Regions from separate parts of the Zoogloea sp. GW822-FHT05C07 genome, predicted to be linked through region 2. Evidence: predicted binding sites of a transcription regulator. Region 2 holds the regulator's gene; the other holds the start of a gene.

Region 1 (7,161 bases), 1.8 Mb from region 2:
TCAACGTGAGCCGCCGTACATTGCAGAACTGCTTCCAGGTCGGCCTGAACTGCACGCCGCTGGATTTCATCAAGATCGTCCGCCTCAACGGCGTCCGCGCCATGCTCCGCCACTGCGCCACCGTCTCCGAAGCCGCGTCCCACTGGGGCTTCTGGCACTTTGGCAATTTCGCACGGGACTACCGCGCCCTGTTCGGCAAGCTGCCTTCAGTTGAGCATGGCCAGCTGCAGAAACAGCGCTGACCCTGCTTCCGCTCACCCGGCAGATCGATCCGGAACAACGGGAGGCGGTGCCCGGTACTCCGTAACCCACTTCGGAAACTCTTCCGCCGGCATGGGCCTGGCGATGAAATAGCCTTGGGCGATATCGCAGCCGAGTGCTGCCAGCATGTCCCAGTGCTCCCGGGTTTCCACGCCCTCGGCAACCGTCTCGCAGCCGAGGTCATGGACCAGATCGATGGTGGAGCGCACGATCGCCGCGGAATCCCGGCTGCCCGGCATGCTTGCCACGAAGGACTGGTCGATCTTGATGAAGTCGACCGGGAGCTTCTGCATGTAGCTCAGCGACGAGTACCCTGTGCCGAAGTCATCCACGTAAAGCGGAATGCCCTCGTTACGCAGGTTGTGCAAGATGCGCAATGCATACTCGGCATCTTCCATGACGGTGCTTTCGGTGATCTCCGCCTCGAGCAGGCCGCGCGCTACGCCACGTTCCGCCAGCCAGCGTCGGCATTTGCTGAACAGCTGATCGTCGCGGAAGTTTCGTGCAGAAAGATTAATGGCGATCGGCAATGCACATCCCTGCGCCTGCCATTCGCGCAGCAAGTCGAGGGCCGCAAGGATCACCCATTCCGTCAGGGGCTTGATCAGTCCTGTTTGTTCGGCCAGGCCGATGAACACACCTGGCGGAATCAAGCCGCGCTGGGGATGTTGCCAGCGTACCAGCGCTTCTGCACCGCAAACACGTCCCGAAGAGAAGACCACCTTGGGCTGCAGGAACAGCCGTAACTGCCCGCCTCCGATGGCCCGACGAAGTTCGCCGGCCATGTGCAGCCGCCCGGTCTGATCCTGCTGCTGAGTTGCCTCGAACACACACCGATCCAGCCCACGAACCTTCGCCTGATAAAGCGCCTTGCCCATTCGGCGCAACAACTCCTGGGCCGTCGTACCGTGCTCAGGGTAAAGGGCGATGCCGATCTTGGCCGAGACATCCAGCTCGATATCGGCGATTGGAAAGGGCCTGGACAGGCTCGCTTCCAGGGTGTCGGCCAGGGCCATTGCGGCCATGCCGTCTCTGGCGGGCGTCAGAATGGCGAACTCGTCGCCACGCAGGCGTGCAACCAGCGCCGTGGGCGGTATGCTCTCGCGCAGTCTCTGCCCGAAGGCCTGCAGGATCTCATCCCCGCGACTGGAGCCGAGTACATCGTTGATTTCCCCGAGCCGCTCGACATTGAGCTGCAGGACGGCAAAGGGCTCAGCCGAAGTCGGGCGGTCTATCGACGCCGCGAGGGCCTCCGTGAATTCGATGGCATTGGGGAGGCCCGTGAGCGCGTCGTGGCGCATCAGGTGATGCATCGCCGCCCGCACGCGCTCCTGTTCTGTCCGTACGCGCAGCGTGGAAATACCAAAGGCCAGGTCGTCGGCAGACTCGGCGATCAGCTTGATCTCGTCCTCGCCAAAGGTATCGGGTTCCGGATCGTAGATGGAGAGGGCTCCGATGATCTCGCCGTCCACACGCAGGGGGCAGGACAGCCCGGATGTCGCGCCGAAGAGCCGGTCCCGCCAGACGGCATGCTTCGGATCGGTCTGCATGTTGCGGACGAGCCGCACCGTGCCACTACGGATGGCCGTTGACGTCACACCCTGTCCTTGCGCCGTATCCGAGAGGTTGAGGCCGAGCGCATTGAGTGCCGCCATCCCGCCCGGATAGCCGCACTCCGCCATGGGGCGTAGTGCCTGGTCGGGGCCTTCGCCCTTGAACCACACCACGGCGATTCCGTAGCCGCCCTCGGTGACGATGGCCCGGCACATGCTGTCGAGCAGCCCTTGTTCTTCGGAAGCCCGCAGCATCGCGCGGTTGCCCGCGCTCAAGGTGCGCAGGGCGCGGCTGACGTGCTCCAGTTCCCGTACGCGCAGTTCGAGCTCGATGTTGAGGGACTGGATCCGCTCTTCAAAGCGTTTGCGCTCGGTGATGTCCGTGCCGAGCACATAGTAGCCGGCGATGCCGCCGGCGGCCTGAAATCGCGGGACATACTGGATGGTCTGCCAGATGCCTGCAAAAGGTTGCCAGTCGTAGGATTGGGCTTCCCCGGCCAGGACCTTGTCGATCAAGGGGCAGGCGACGGCGTAGCGCTCTTCGCCGAGAATCTCCCGCACCGTGCAATCCGTGATGTCCTCGCGATCCGGCGCGAAGCGCTGGCGGTACTGGTCGTTGACATAGACATACCGCCGTTCGGCATTCACATAGGCGATGAGGGCGGGCACAGCACTGATTACGCTGCGCAGATGGCTCTCGCTCTCGCGCCATTGCTCGGTACGCTGGCGCACATCGGCGGCCAGCAGGGCATTCTGCTCGCGAATGATCCGCTCCGCCTCGCGCTCCGCGCTGACATCCCGAAACACCAGCACGACCCCGCAAAGCTGTCCGTGGGTGTCGCGAATCGGGGCGGCGCTGTCGGCAATAGGGCACTCGGTGCCGTCGAGGGCGATCAGCGCAGTGTAGTTGGCCAACCCCTGGATCTCGCCCGTGGCGAGCACCGTTGCCACGGGGATTGGCGCAGGTTCGCGGGTTTCCTCGTTGATGATGCGGAAGACCGTATCCACCACTCGCCCTTTGGCGTCCTCCAGCGACCAGCCGGTTAGCCTTTCGGCCACCGGATTCATGCGCGTGATCCGTCCATCGGTATCGGTTGCCAGCACGGCGTCGCCAATCGAATGCAGCGTCGTGCGAAGGCTCTCCTCGCTATCGGCCAGTGCCTGCTGGCCGGCCTCCGTGGCTCGCAACTGGCGGCGGATCAACAGGTAAGTCCCGGTCAGGAGGCCCGCCAGCATCGTCGAAGCCAGGGTTCCTGCAGCCACCAGGGTCTGGCGTGCCTCGGCGTGGGTGGTTTCGCGCTGCGCCAGATGATGGCGCGCATTCGCATCCATTTCGGACAACAACTGATAGGTGAGGGCTCGCGTCGTGCGAAGTGGTGCGTTGGCCACAAAGACGTTGGCCGCGTCCGGCCCTTGCGTCTTGCGCAGCAACTCTACTTGCCGTGCGATGGCCATCCGCTGATCGAGCACCTTGCGCAATTCCATCCAGCGCTGCTGCTGCGCCACGCTCTCGACCGTCAGTTGCCGGATGCTTGCGAGGCTCGCCTCCCGCGCGGCTATGGCGTCGTCCCGTTCGGCGAGCAGGGCCGGGTCCCCGCTCAAGCGGAAGCCCTGTGTCGTCAACTCGATCTGTAGCGAATAGCCTCTGACGCGGGCCAGGTCGTGAAGGACCTCCTGGCTGCGTGCCACCATCCCCGCCGCCTTGGCGGCATCGTCGGCGATTTTCCAGGTAGCGGTAGCCAACGCGATCACGACCAGCATTGCCGCAGCAAATGCGAGTGCCACTTTGGACTCGAAACTAGATCGAAACGTTTTGGCCCCCTTTGCTTTCAATACGTGGCCACTTCATGACTGAAGTCCATCGACTTCTGCAGGGCCCGCCATTCCGGGCCAAAAATGGAACTCAAGCGTTTCGCTTTTTTCCATTTGGACGTCTGCCATCCAAAAAAATATAACGCACCAAATGCCCGTACATTGATCCAAGCTATAGGAAACGTTGAATGTTTGGCATGTTCGTGGATGGAGCACTCGTGATCTTACTCACGATCATATCGCTCAAGTACAGACTGGCCTAGTCTTGATGAGTACAAGGCTTTTCATTTTTATCAGTGTCAGGTTAATTGACGTAGCGGCATTCGAAGCAGCTGCGTCCGACGTTCACCGTCGTCAACAACAGGAGGCATCAAATGTTCTGGGATGCAATCGGCGTCGGACTTTTCACGCCGCTTCTTATACTGGCCGCAGTTCTCTTCCTTGGCTCGGCCATCCGCATCTTTCGTGAGTACGAGCGCGGCGTTGTCTTCACGCTGGGTCGCTTCCAGCAGGTGAAAGGGCCGGGGCTGGTGATCATCATTCCGGGCATTCAGCAGGTCGTGCGGGTCGATCTGCGCACTGTCGTACTGGAGGTGCCCACGCAGGATGTGATCTCCAAGGACAACGTATCGGTCAAGGTCAGCGCGGTTGTCTATTTCCGCGTGGTGGACCCGCAGAAGGCCATCATCCAGGTCGTCGATTTCATGAACGCCACCAGCCAGCTGGCGCAGACCATGCTGCGCTCCGTGCTGGGCAAACATCTGCTCGACGACATGCTGTCCGAGCGCGAGAGGCTGAACCTGGATATCCAGCAGGCGCTCGACGCGCAGACCGATACATGGGGCATCAAGGTCTCCAACGTCGAGATCAAGCAGGTGGACCTCACCGAATCGATGGTCCGCGCCATCGCCCGGCAGGCCGAGGCGGAACGCGAGCGGCGCGCCAAGGTGATCCACGCCGAAGGCGAACTGCAGGCCTCCGAAAAGCTCTTCCAGGCCGCCAAGATCCTGGCCCAGGAACCTCAGGCCATCCAGCTGCGCTACCTCGAAACGCTCACCGTGATCGGTGCCGACAAGAACACCACCATCGTTTTCCCGCTCCCGATGGATGTCATCGCCCCGTTCATCAAGAAGTGAGCTACGAACGGGATCATTGAACCCAATGCGTCCGCGCAGCCGGCAGTCCTTCGGCCGCTCGCGCGGACGCGGTCTTTACATCCTTTTACCTGTGGCTGCTCTAAAACTTACTCAGCTTGATGCCGATAGCAAAAACGGGAAAACCAAATGAAATGAGCCCCTGAAATGGCATCCGTAACGAACGTCTCCATCCCCAGCACATCGACCGCATCCAGCTCCACCTCCACGAGTGGGAGCAGTGACGCACAGGTTGCGGCACTGCAAAAACAGCTTCAGACCGTGAAGAAGCAGCTGGAGAACGCTCAGAAGGACACCTCCGGCAAAAGCGCGGAGAAGATCAAGCTACTGCAACAGCAAGTCACCCAGCTCCAGGCGCGTATCGAGCAGCTCAAGGCCCAGAAGAAGCAGGAGTCCGAGCAGGGCAGAAAGACGACGGCGGCTGCAACTGCAACGCAGCCCTCCGCCAAGGCGACGGACGGTACGCTGGGAACCAAGGTGGATGAGTTTGCGTAAGGGGGTATGGTTCAAGGCGCCACCGTGCATGTGGGCGACCATGGTGCGCGGTGGCACTACACTTGAGGCACGTCAGAGTTCCTGAAAAATCAGCGGCCTTGAGCTTGCAAATTGATCAATCAATCCTGCACGCCTTGGTGATTCTCCGATTGACGATCTGCGATGCTCTGCATTTTCCCTCAACGTACTCTTTGCCATCAAAGCGGAAAGGCGTCTCGTAGCACCATCCGCCGAAACATTGGGAGACCAGAATGTCATGCATGGAATGGTGTGCCTGCGTCAAAACGGCGAACTTGTCCGAGCGGCTCTGGAAAATGACGCGATTCTTGCTGTCTACGACCCAGTAGCAGTATGTGTGCGCACCGTAGAACGCACTAAGGTAAGGCTGAAAAGCGGGGCGGACGAATAGATGCTTGTCTCCCTTGCCGCTCAGGCGTATCCGTTTTCCGACAAGGTATTTTCGATAGTTCTTGTTCAGACCTTTCTCTTCAAGCTCTTCGTCCAGCAACTCCTTTTCATCGAATTCCCAGATTATTCTCTCCGCGGTCTTCTGGGGGATCGTGCCCCATCCGGTTGTGGGGTACTCCGTCCCAAATTCGACCGCTACTCCGGCATAGGCTGCAATAGGGAGTAGTGTAAGAAGAGAGAGGGCTCTGGATGTCATCTGGTGCTTATTGCCTCGTACTCATGGCTTTCTAGTCGTCATTACACGCAATCTCCTGCAACCAGGGCGCCTCCGCCAGCCGCTCCGACAGGAAATCGATGAAGGCCTGAACCCGGGCAGGGCGGCTGCGGCCCGGTGGGGTGACGATGTGCAGCGCGATCGAATCGACTTTCCAGTCGCACATGACCGTTTCCAGTTGCCCCGACTGCAGTTCATCCCACACCAGGAACTCCGGCTGAAGTGCCAGCCCGAGGCCCGCCTTGAGGGCGGGCATCATGGCTTCCGCGTTGTTGGCGCATAGGGGGGCCTGCATGGCCTGGGTGAATTCGCCTTGTTGATCATGCCGAAACCGCCAGCATCCGCCAGTGCGTGAGTTCGAGTACATCAGCCCCCGGTGCTGCGCGAGCTCGCGCGGGTGATCCGGTTTGCCGTAGCGCTCGAAATAGGCCGGCGCGCCGACCAGCAGGATCTTTACCGCATAAAGGCGGCGGGCCAGCAGGCTTGAATCCGCCATCGTGGAGATGCGCAGCCCGAGGTCGAAGCGGTTGGCGACCAAGTCGACAATCTCGTCGGTGAAATGGAAATCCAGGCTGACGTCGGGCAGCCGCGCCATGAAGTCCGGCAGGAGGGGCGCCAGGTACGAGATTCCGAAGGACATCGGCACCGTGATCCGGATCGGCCCGCGCAGACTGACTGACTGTTCCGTGACTTCGGCCTCGATCGCTTGCCCCTCGGACAGGATGCGCGTCGCCCGTTCCAGCGCGGCATAGCCGCTTTCCGTCAGCGACAGGCGCCGGGAGTTGCGATGGAAGAGCACCGTTCCCATGCGCTTTTCCAGGCGGAGTACCGCTTTGGATACCGTGGCCTGGGAGAGATCGAACTCGGCGGCGGTGCGGGCGAAGGACCCGGTTTCCGCAACTTTGGCGAAGAGGGCCCAGGCCTCGAGATCCGGTAATTTTTTCATGCGACCTTACTCCTCTGTCTGGGCGTGCGAGGCCATCCATGACATCAAGAATGGAAAGGATGCCATGCCGTTCGTCTCATTCTAAATGGGTTAGGCCTTGTCTATAGTGCCTGCATCAAGGCAGCGCTTCGTCTGCCCCAGTTTCCCAACCCCGTTCGTTGTACGAAATCAGAGGAGCCCGCCGCCATGACCGTCGCCGCCACCCCCACGCCCAGCCCGCTGCTGCTCACCCCGACCGACCATACGCTGATCCTCATC
Region 2 (7,161 bases):
TCGATGGCGCCCTGCTCTTCCGTCCGGTACTTGAGGCTGGCGTCCAGCACATTGCCGGCGCTGCCCGGCAGATGGCCGACCGAGGTCGTGGTAAGCGGCAGGCCGCTCGTCTTGCCACCCAGCGCGCCGTTCAGGGCTTCGCGGAAATCGACGTCACGGGCCTTGTAGTTGGGCGTGTCGGCATTGGCGATGTTGGAAGCGATCACCTGCTGGCGATACGCCCGCACGTTGAGCGCTGCCTGGTGAAAGCGCAACTCGTTGTCCAGTCGATCGGCCATTCGATTCACCCCTAAAGTTCGTTTCCATCGGTGCCGATATACAACTCGCCAAACAAGGCACCGCGGTTCTAGATCATTTCAATGCAGCTTCCGTGCCAAGCACTCTACGCCACGGGCACGCCTTCCGATGGCCCAAACAGGCGGTGAATCCCTCGTCAATTTGCGCGACAGGCACCGCAGCTCCAGCGGCAACGGCAAACTTTGCCGCCCATACCGGCAAGTGCCGCCCCTTGCGTCACGCCTGCCGGAAAAGATCTGCTGATTTTTTTCGCACTATCCTGCTGGACGTGGTCGAATAAGGACATCCGTCCAAACCTTCGCCCCATGAAGTCCGTCCTGCTCCGCCTCATGCCCGTACTGGCCCTGCTGGGCCTGTGCACACTGGCGCTCCCGGCCGTCGCCCGCCAGGACCCCGCCCCGGTACGCGCCGAAGTCTCACGCTTCCTCAACATCCAGAGCCGCAGCCTGCCCGGCGAGGTACATGTGCAGGTGGGCGACTTCGCCGCCGACAACGTCCTCCCGCCCTGCCTTCAACTGGAAGCCTTCATGCCTCCCGGCAGCCGCCCGTGGGGCCGCCTGACCGTCGGCGTGCGCTGCCTGGCACCGACCCCCTGGTCCGCTTACGTGCCCGCAGACGTCCGGGTCCGGGGCGTCTATCTGGTCACGGCGGCCCCCCTGCTGGCCGGGCAGATCGTCGGGCCCAGCGACCTGCGCCACGAAACCGGTGAGCTGAGCGCCCAGGCTCCGGATGTACTGACCGACCCGTCACAGGCCGTCGGCTACGCCGCGCGCATCTCCCTGGCCGCCGGCAAGCCGCTGGCCGCCAGCCACTTGCGCCTGCCGCCGGCCGTCGTCCAGGGCCAGCCGGTGAAGGTCATTTCCCGCGGCCCCGGCTTTCAGGTGGCCAACGACGGAACGGCGCTGAGCACGGCCCCCGACGGCCAGGGCGCGCAGGTCCGCCTGAGCACCGGCCAGGTCGTGCGCGGCATTGCCCGCAACGGCGGGTTCATCGAGATCATCACCCCGTAATGCACGGCCTCCATGACATTCAAACGGGTTAAAGTTTTGGCCCTGCGCGTCGTTGACCTGAACGACTTGTGGAAGAAAGGACAAGACCGTGAAGATTGAAAACTCAGTCAAAGCGACCGGTGGCCTGCCGTCCAGCGACGGACGAACCCGTGCAACCAAGGACAGCACCAGGACGCAATCGAGCAGCAGCGATACCGACAAGGTCGAGATCTCCTCCCTGTCGTCGCGCATGCAACAGATGGAAGAAACCATCGCCAGCACCCCCGTCGTGGACAGCGCCAAGGTCGATGAGATCAAGCAGGCCATGAGCCAGGGTCACTTCAAGGTGGATACCGGCAAGGTCGCGGACGGGCTGATCGAAAGCGTTCGCCAGATGCTGGCCACCCAGACCGGGCGCGCCTGATAGAGCATGGCAACCGTCGATCAGACCTTCATTCATCGCCTTGCCGTGCTCATCGGCGAGGAGCGCAGCGGCCTGCAGAGCTTCATCGCACTGCTGCAGCAGGAGGAGGCCTTGCTGATCGCCGGCAAGATCGACACCCTGACGACGCTTGCCGAGGAAAAGACCTCGCTTTACCGCACGCTGCAGCGCCTGTCCGACGACAGGACCGTGATGTTCTCGCGAGCCGGCGCCCGGGTCAGCAACGAGAACATCCGGCTCGCCCTCGGCAGCATGCCGGAAGCGCTCGCCAGCTGGGACGAGGTGATCACCCTCGCCACCGAGGCCAGGGAACGCAATCGCGTCAATGGACAACTGATCCGCGAGCGCCTGCAGAACAACCAGCAGGCCCTGAGCACGCTGCTTGCCGCCGCCGAACATCCACAGATCTATGGCCAGGACGGTCAGTCGCGCCCCACCGGAGGCGGCCGCCACCTGGGATCGGCCTGATCTCGGCCTCGGCGTTCCACTCAGCAGCTCACCCAGTCCGTTCAGCCGGTTCAGAGCCTCTCAGCGTTTATCCTGACCCGAAGCCGCCGGCGCTGCCGCATCCCCTGCCGGCGCCCGCGCGGACGGCAAGGCCGGCTCATTCGACGGCAGGATGGAATCGGCCACGCCTGAAGCTCTGACAGGCTTGTTCGGCTCCGGCTCGGCGACCCGCGATTCGATCAGGATCGTGACGCGGCGGTTGCGGGCACGCCCGTCCGGCGTGGCATTGTCGGCGACCGGCCGTTGATCGCCGTAGCCCGCCGCCGTCAGGCGTGCAGGCTTGACGCCGTTCTCGATGAACAGGCGCACCACGCTGGAGGCCCGTACAGCAGACAACTCCCAGTTGGACGGAAACATCGCGGTCGCAATCGGCGTCACGTCGGTATGCCCTTCGACGGTGATCGGAAACTCCGCTCCGGCCAGCACCTGGGCCACCGCACGCAACGCCCTGACGGCCTCCGGCCCGAGCTGGGCGTACCCCGGCGCAAAGAGCACGCTTGCGTTGATCTCGACGGTGATCCCGAACGCCCCTTCGGTGACCCGCACCTGACCATCGGCCACCAGCGGGGCCAGCACCTTGCGGATCTCCTCGGCCATGTTGCGCACCCGCTCGGCCTTCGAACGACGCGCCTCGTCGGTCTCGCCGGCCGCATTCGGTGGCGTTGCCGTGCTCGGGCGGATTGGCGGGATCGGATTTGACGCGATCCGTGGGTTGTCGCTGTTGGCGATGTTGCGAAAGGCGTTCACCACCGAATCGGACATGATCCGGTACTTGCCCTCGTTGAGCGACGACAGGGAATACATCACCACGAAGAAAGCGAACAGCAGGGTGATGAAGTCGGCGTAGGAGACCAGCCAGCGCTCATGGCTCTCGTGCTCGTCTTCCCGCTTTCCACGCCGCCGCGCCATGCCCTTAGCCCACGTACCCGCTCAGACGGCGTTCGATAATGCGGGGATTGTCGCCATTTGCGATCCCGACAAGTCCGTCGAGCAGCATCTCCCGCATGGAGACCAGCGTGCCGATGACGGCCATGAGCTTCTTCGAGACCGGCAGGAAGATCAGGTTGGCCGAGCCCACGCCATAGATCGTCGCCACGAAGGCGACGGCGATCCCAGAACCGAGGCGCGACGGATCGGACAGATTCTCCATCACGTGGATCAGGCCCATCACCGCCCCCAGGATGCCGATCGTCGGCGCGTAGCCACCGGCCGCCTCCCAGATCTTCGCGCCCTGCCTCATCTGCGCCTCCCAGGTGTCGATATCCACCTCCAGCACATCCCGCAGGCGCTCCGGCTCGACCCCATCGACCAGCAATTGCAGGCCCTTCTGAATGAAGGGGTCCTCCAGCGCCGGAATCTGCGCCTCCAGGGACAGCAGGCCTTCCTTGCGAGCCACGTGGCTCCAGTCGACGATCTGCGCGATCAACTCGGCGTGGTTGAGCGCCGGCGGGACGAAGACCCAGCGGACCATTCGGACCCCGGTGCGGAAGACCTGCAAAGAACTCTGCAGCATGACCGCGCCAAGGGTGCCGCCGATGACGATCATGAAGGCCGTGGGCTGGATCAATGAACCTACATGCCCGCCCTCCAGCACCTGGCCGATGAGAATTGCCGCCAGGGCAAGGGTGATCCCGATAAGACTGATGCTGTCCATGCGCGCCCTCTGGCCGTGGTTCAGGATGCTGCCGGACGCCGGCCGCGGCCACGGCCTTCACCCTTGGCCTTCGCCATGCCCTGCGCCGCCCCGGAGATGCGCGCGCGCAGCCGCGCGATAGCCTGGCTGTGCAACTGGCACACCCGCGATTCGGATACGCCGAGAACTTCGCCGATCTCGCGCAGGTTCATGTCCTGCTCATAGTAGAGCCCCATCACGGTCTGCTCGCGCTCCGGCAGATCGTCAATGGCCTTCACCAGCACGTCCCGCATGTTGCCCTCGAGCAGCAGGGTCAGGGGATCATTCCCCTCCAGCGTGATGTGGCGCTCCAGATAGTCGTCCTCCCCGTCACCGGAGAAATCCTCGAAATACACCAGCTGGTAGCCGCGGGCTTCCTGCAGCATGTGCTGGTACTCGGCGAGGGGCAGCCCGAGGGAGTCGGCCAGTTCCGTTTCCGTGGGCGGCCGGCCGTTCTGCTGCTCGAGCTGGTGCACGGCGGCCTCGATGCGCCGCATGTCCCGCCGCAGGCTGCGCGGCAGCCAGTCGTTCTCGCGCAAGCCATCGAGCATGGCACCGCGCACGCGCTGCACCGCATAGGTTTCGAATTGCGCCCCCAGGCCTTCCTCATAGCGGTTGATCGCGTCGAGCAGGCCCAGCATGCCGTTCTGGATGATGTCCTCCACCTGAACGCTGGCCGGCAACTTGGCCATCAGGTGATAGGCAATGCGTTTGACCAGCGGTGCGTACTGGACAACGAGTTGCTCTTTATCGAGGGTGCCGGAGGCGGTGTACATCTGTCATCAGCTTTCTGATCTGGGTTTCCGGGGCCGTCCGCATGTTACGAGACCCCCACCGGCAACGCTACGCTTCTCAATGCCCTGTGCGACACAATCCACGAACGGGTCGATTCAACCGGCCATTCCGGCCTGGGTCGACCAGGCACGCAGGCGCCGGATGAAGGCGCCGGCACCGTCGGCAGGATGGCGCGCGCCGAGCGGCGTCGTCATTGCCTCGGCCAGCGGGTCGCGCTCCACCTCACCGCGCCACACCAGCGGCAGGCCGACATGGCGGTTACTGAAATCCTGCAGGCTGGCAAACAGGGCGGTTGCATCGGCCCGGTCGCGGGCCCCGCTGACGGCAATCTCCAGCGACCCCGCGCCGGCGGCGGCCAGCCCCTTGATCCATTGGCAGGCCCCCCGCGCGCCGACGCCGCTCGCCTCCACCACCAGCAGGCGGCGCCCCGCCGCGCGGGCGAAGGGCGTCAGGCGACGGGCATCACCGACCGTGTGGATTGCCAGCAGGTCGGCCCGGCGCTGCAGCTCGGTGATGCCGGCCTCCAGCCGCGCATGGTGGCTGGCGCCGAGGAGCGGAACCGCCTGCACGGTGGCCGCGGCCGGCACGATCCACAGGCCGTCGGTCACCTCACGCATCGTTTCGGTCACATCGTGCTGTCCCTGCAGGGCGCCGAGCAGATCGCCGCCTTCCGGAAAGCCGAAGGCGGCCAGCAGGGAGCCACGCTCGGGCGCGTGTTCGTCGATCGCCACCACGCGCCGCGCGCCATCGGTCAGCGCCAGCAAGGCCTGCACGGCCAGGTCACGGGGTGAGCGGCCCGAGGTGAACAAGGCCACCACGGCTGAAGGCGTACGGCGGAACAGGCGGCGCAGGCCGGCAGCCTGATCGGAAGCATGCAGCATCTTAGAGGCCTCCCCTCAGGCTGGCTCCGCGGCCCTTGGCGCTGGTCGCCAGCATCAGGCCGGCCTCCAGCGGATCGAGGCGGAACGGCGAGCTGGCCGGCAGCTCGCGGAGCGCCTGGCCGAGAAGCTTGTCGCGGTTCGGCAGGTGCAGGTCTTCCGGCACCCGCTGGCCGTTGGCGACGTAAAAGACTTCCACCTGGCGGCGGATCGCCACGTCGAGCACCGGCGCCAGGGACATGGCCTCATCCATCTTGGTGAGGATCACGCCGGCCAGATCGTCACCGGCATAGGCATTGACCACGTCGTCGAGGGTGTCGCCACGGCTGGTCGCATTGAGCAGCAGCAGGCGCGACACCTTGCCCGCGCCGGTCAGCATCGCGGCCTGCTCGGCCACCATCTTGTCGCGCTGGCTCATGCCCATCGTGTCGATCAGCACCATGTGCTTGTCGCGCAGGCCGGCCAGGGTCTCGCGCAGATCGGTCGCGTCGCGGACCACGAAGACCGGCACGCCGAGGATACGGCCGTAGATGCGTAGCTGTTCGTGGGCGCCGATCCGGTAGCCGTCGGTGGTGATCAGGGCCAGTTTGTCGGCGCCATGGCGCACGACGCAGCGGGCGGCCAGCTTGGCCGTGGTGGTGGTCTTGCCGACGCCGGTGGGGCCGACCAGCGCATACACGCCCCCCCGGTCGATGATGTCCACGTCGCTGGCCATGGAGCGGAAACGCTGGTCGAGGGAGGCCTGCAGCAGGCGGTGCGCCTCTTCCGGCGCCTCATCCTCCGGCACTTCCTCGGCCAGCTCGCGGGCCAGCATGGCCGAGAACCCAGCTTCCAGCAGATCCCCGATCAGACGCGTACGGCCCGGCGCGGTACGGGCCATCTCGCCCCACGCAAAGCCGGCAAGCTGGCGCTCCAGCATGCCGCGGATGGCGGCCAGTTCGTTGGCCATCTGGGAATTGGCGTTTTCGAGGGCACGGATGCGCGCCTCCTCCTCGATGCCTCCAGGACGCTGGCGCGCGGCAGCGTCCCGGGCCGGCGCGGCGGGCGACGGAACGGGCTCGCTGCGCAGCGGTGAGCGCGGTGCCGCAGCAGCTGCCATCGCCGGCTCCACCGGCGGGCGCCGGACCTGGGCCGAGGCGGCATTGAAGACTTCCCGATTCAACTCGACTCGCGGCGGCGTGAAGCTCTGCACCGCAGCAGGAGCGCGCTGCGGGGCCGCTACCGGCCGTGACATCGAAGCGGCGGGCGCAGCTGGGGGAACGGACGCAACAGCCGATTGCTGGCGATTGCTTCCCGCCCGCGACAGGCTGACGCGGAAATCGTCATCGAAGAAATCTTCCGGAGGCTTCGGAGCGACCGCCGGCGCAGCTGCAGCCTGGACAGCCGGAGCCTGGCTGCGGGCGCGCTGGGCCTGCATGCTGGCCACGTCGCCGGCCGGCAATGCGAGGATCTCGACGCCTCCATTGGCGGCCCGATTGGAAAGCACCACCGCATCCGGCCCAAGATCATCCTTCAACATGCGAAGGGCCTCGCGAGCGGTTTTGGCAAAGTAGCGCTTGACGTTCATGCTCCTGTCTCCGG

Evidence for each region. The regulator FliA, encoded in region 2, starts transcription of late flagellar genes. The targets are predictions, from matches to a motif close to CTAAAGTTNNNNNNNNNNNNGCCGNTA.
Region 1: the regulator FliA is predicted to act here: its motif matches at 4,864-4,890, upstream of AC3QL2_RS22740 (FlxA-like family protein).

Annotation. Positions count from the first base shown of each region.
Region 1 covers NZ_CM179510.1:4,938,633-4,945,793, forward strand. The annotation lists gene AC3QL2_RS22725 (helix-turn-helix domain-containing protein) at 1-242, shown strand, start outside; gene AC3QL2_RS22730 (EAL domain-containing protein) at 255-3,599, opposite strand; gene AC3QL2_RS22735 (slipin family protein) at 4,001-4,762, shown strand; gene AC3QL2_RS22740 (FlxA-like family protein) at 4,928-5,275, shown strand; gene AC3QL2_RS22745 (hypothetical protein) at 5,391-5,939, opposite strand; gene AC3QL2_RS22750 (LysR family transcriptional regulator) at 5,971-6,903, opposite strand; gene AC3QL2_RS22755 (hydrolase) at 7,090-7,161, shown strand, end outside.
Region 2 covers NZ_CM179510.1:1,250,603-1,257,763, forward strand. The annotation lists gene flgB (flagellar basal body rod protein FlgB) at 1-278, opposite strand, end outside; gene flgA (flagellar basal body P-ring formation chaperone FlgA) at 603-1,307, shown strand; gene flgM (flagellar biosynthesis anti-sigma factor FlgM) at 1,396-1,710, shown strand; gene AC3QL2_RS05930 (flagella synthesis protein FlgN) at 1,717-2,196, shown strand; gene motD (flagellar motor protein MotD) at 2,257-3,144, opposite strand; gene AC3QL2_RS05940 (flagellar motor protein) at 3,149-3,889, opposite strand; gene AC3QL2_RS05945 (RNA polymerase sigma factor FliA) at 3,910-4,683, opposite strand; gene AC3QL2_RS05950 (MinD/ParA family ATP-binding protein) at 4,798-5,583, opposite strand; gene flhF (flagellar biosynthesis GTPase FlhF) at 5,585-7,147, opposite strand.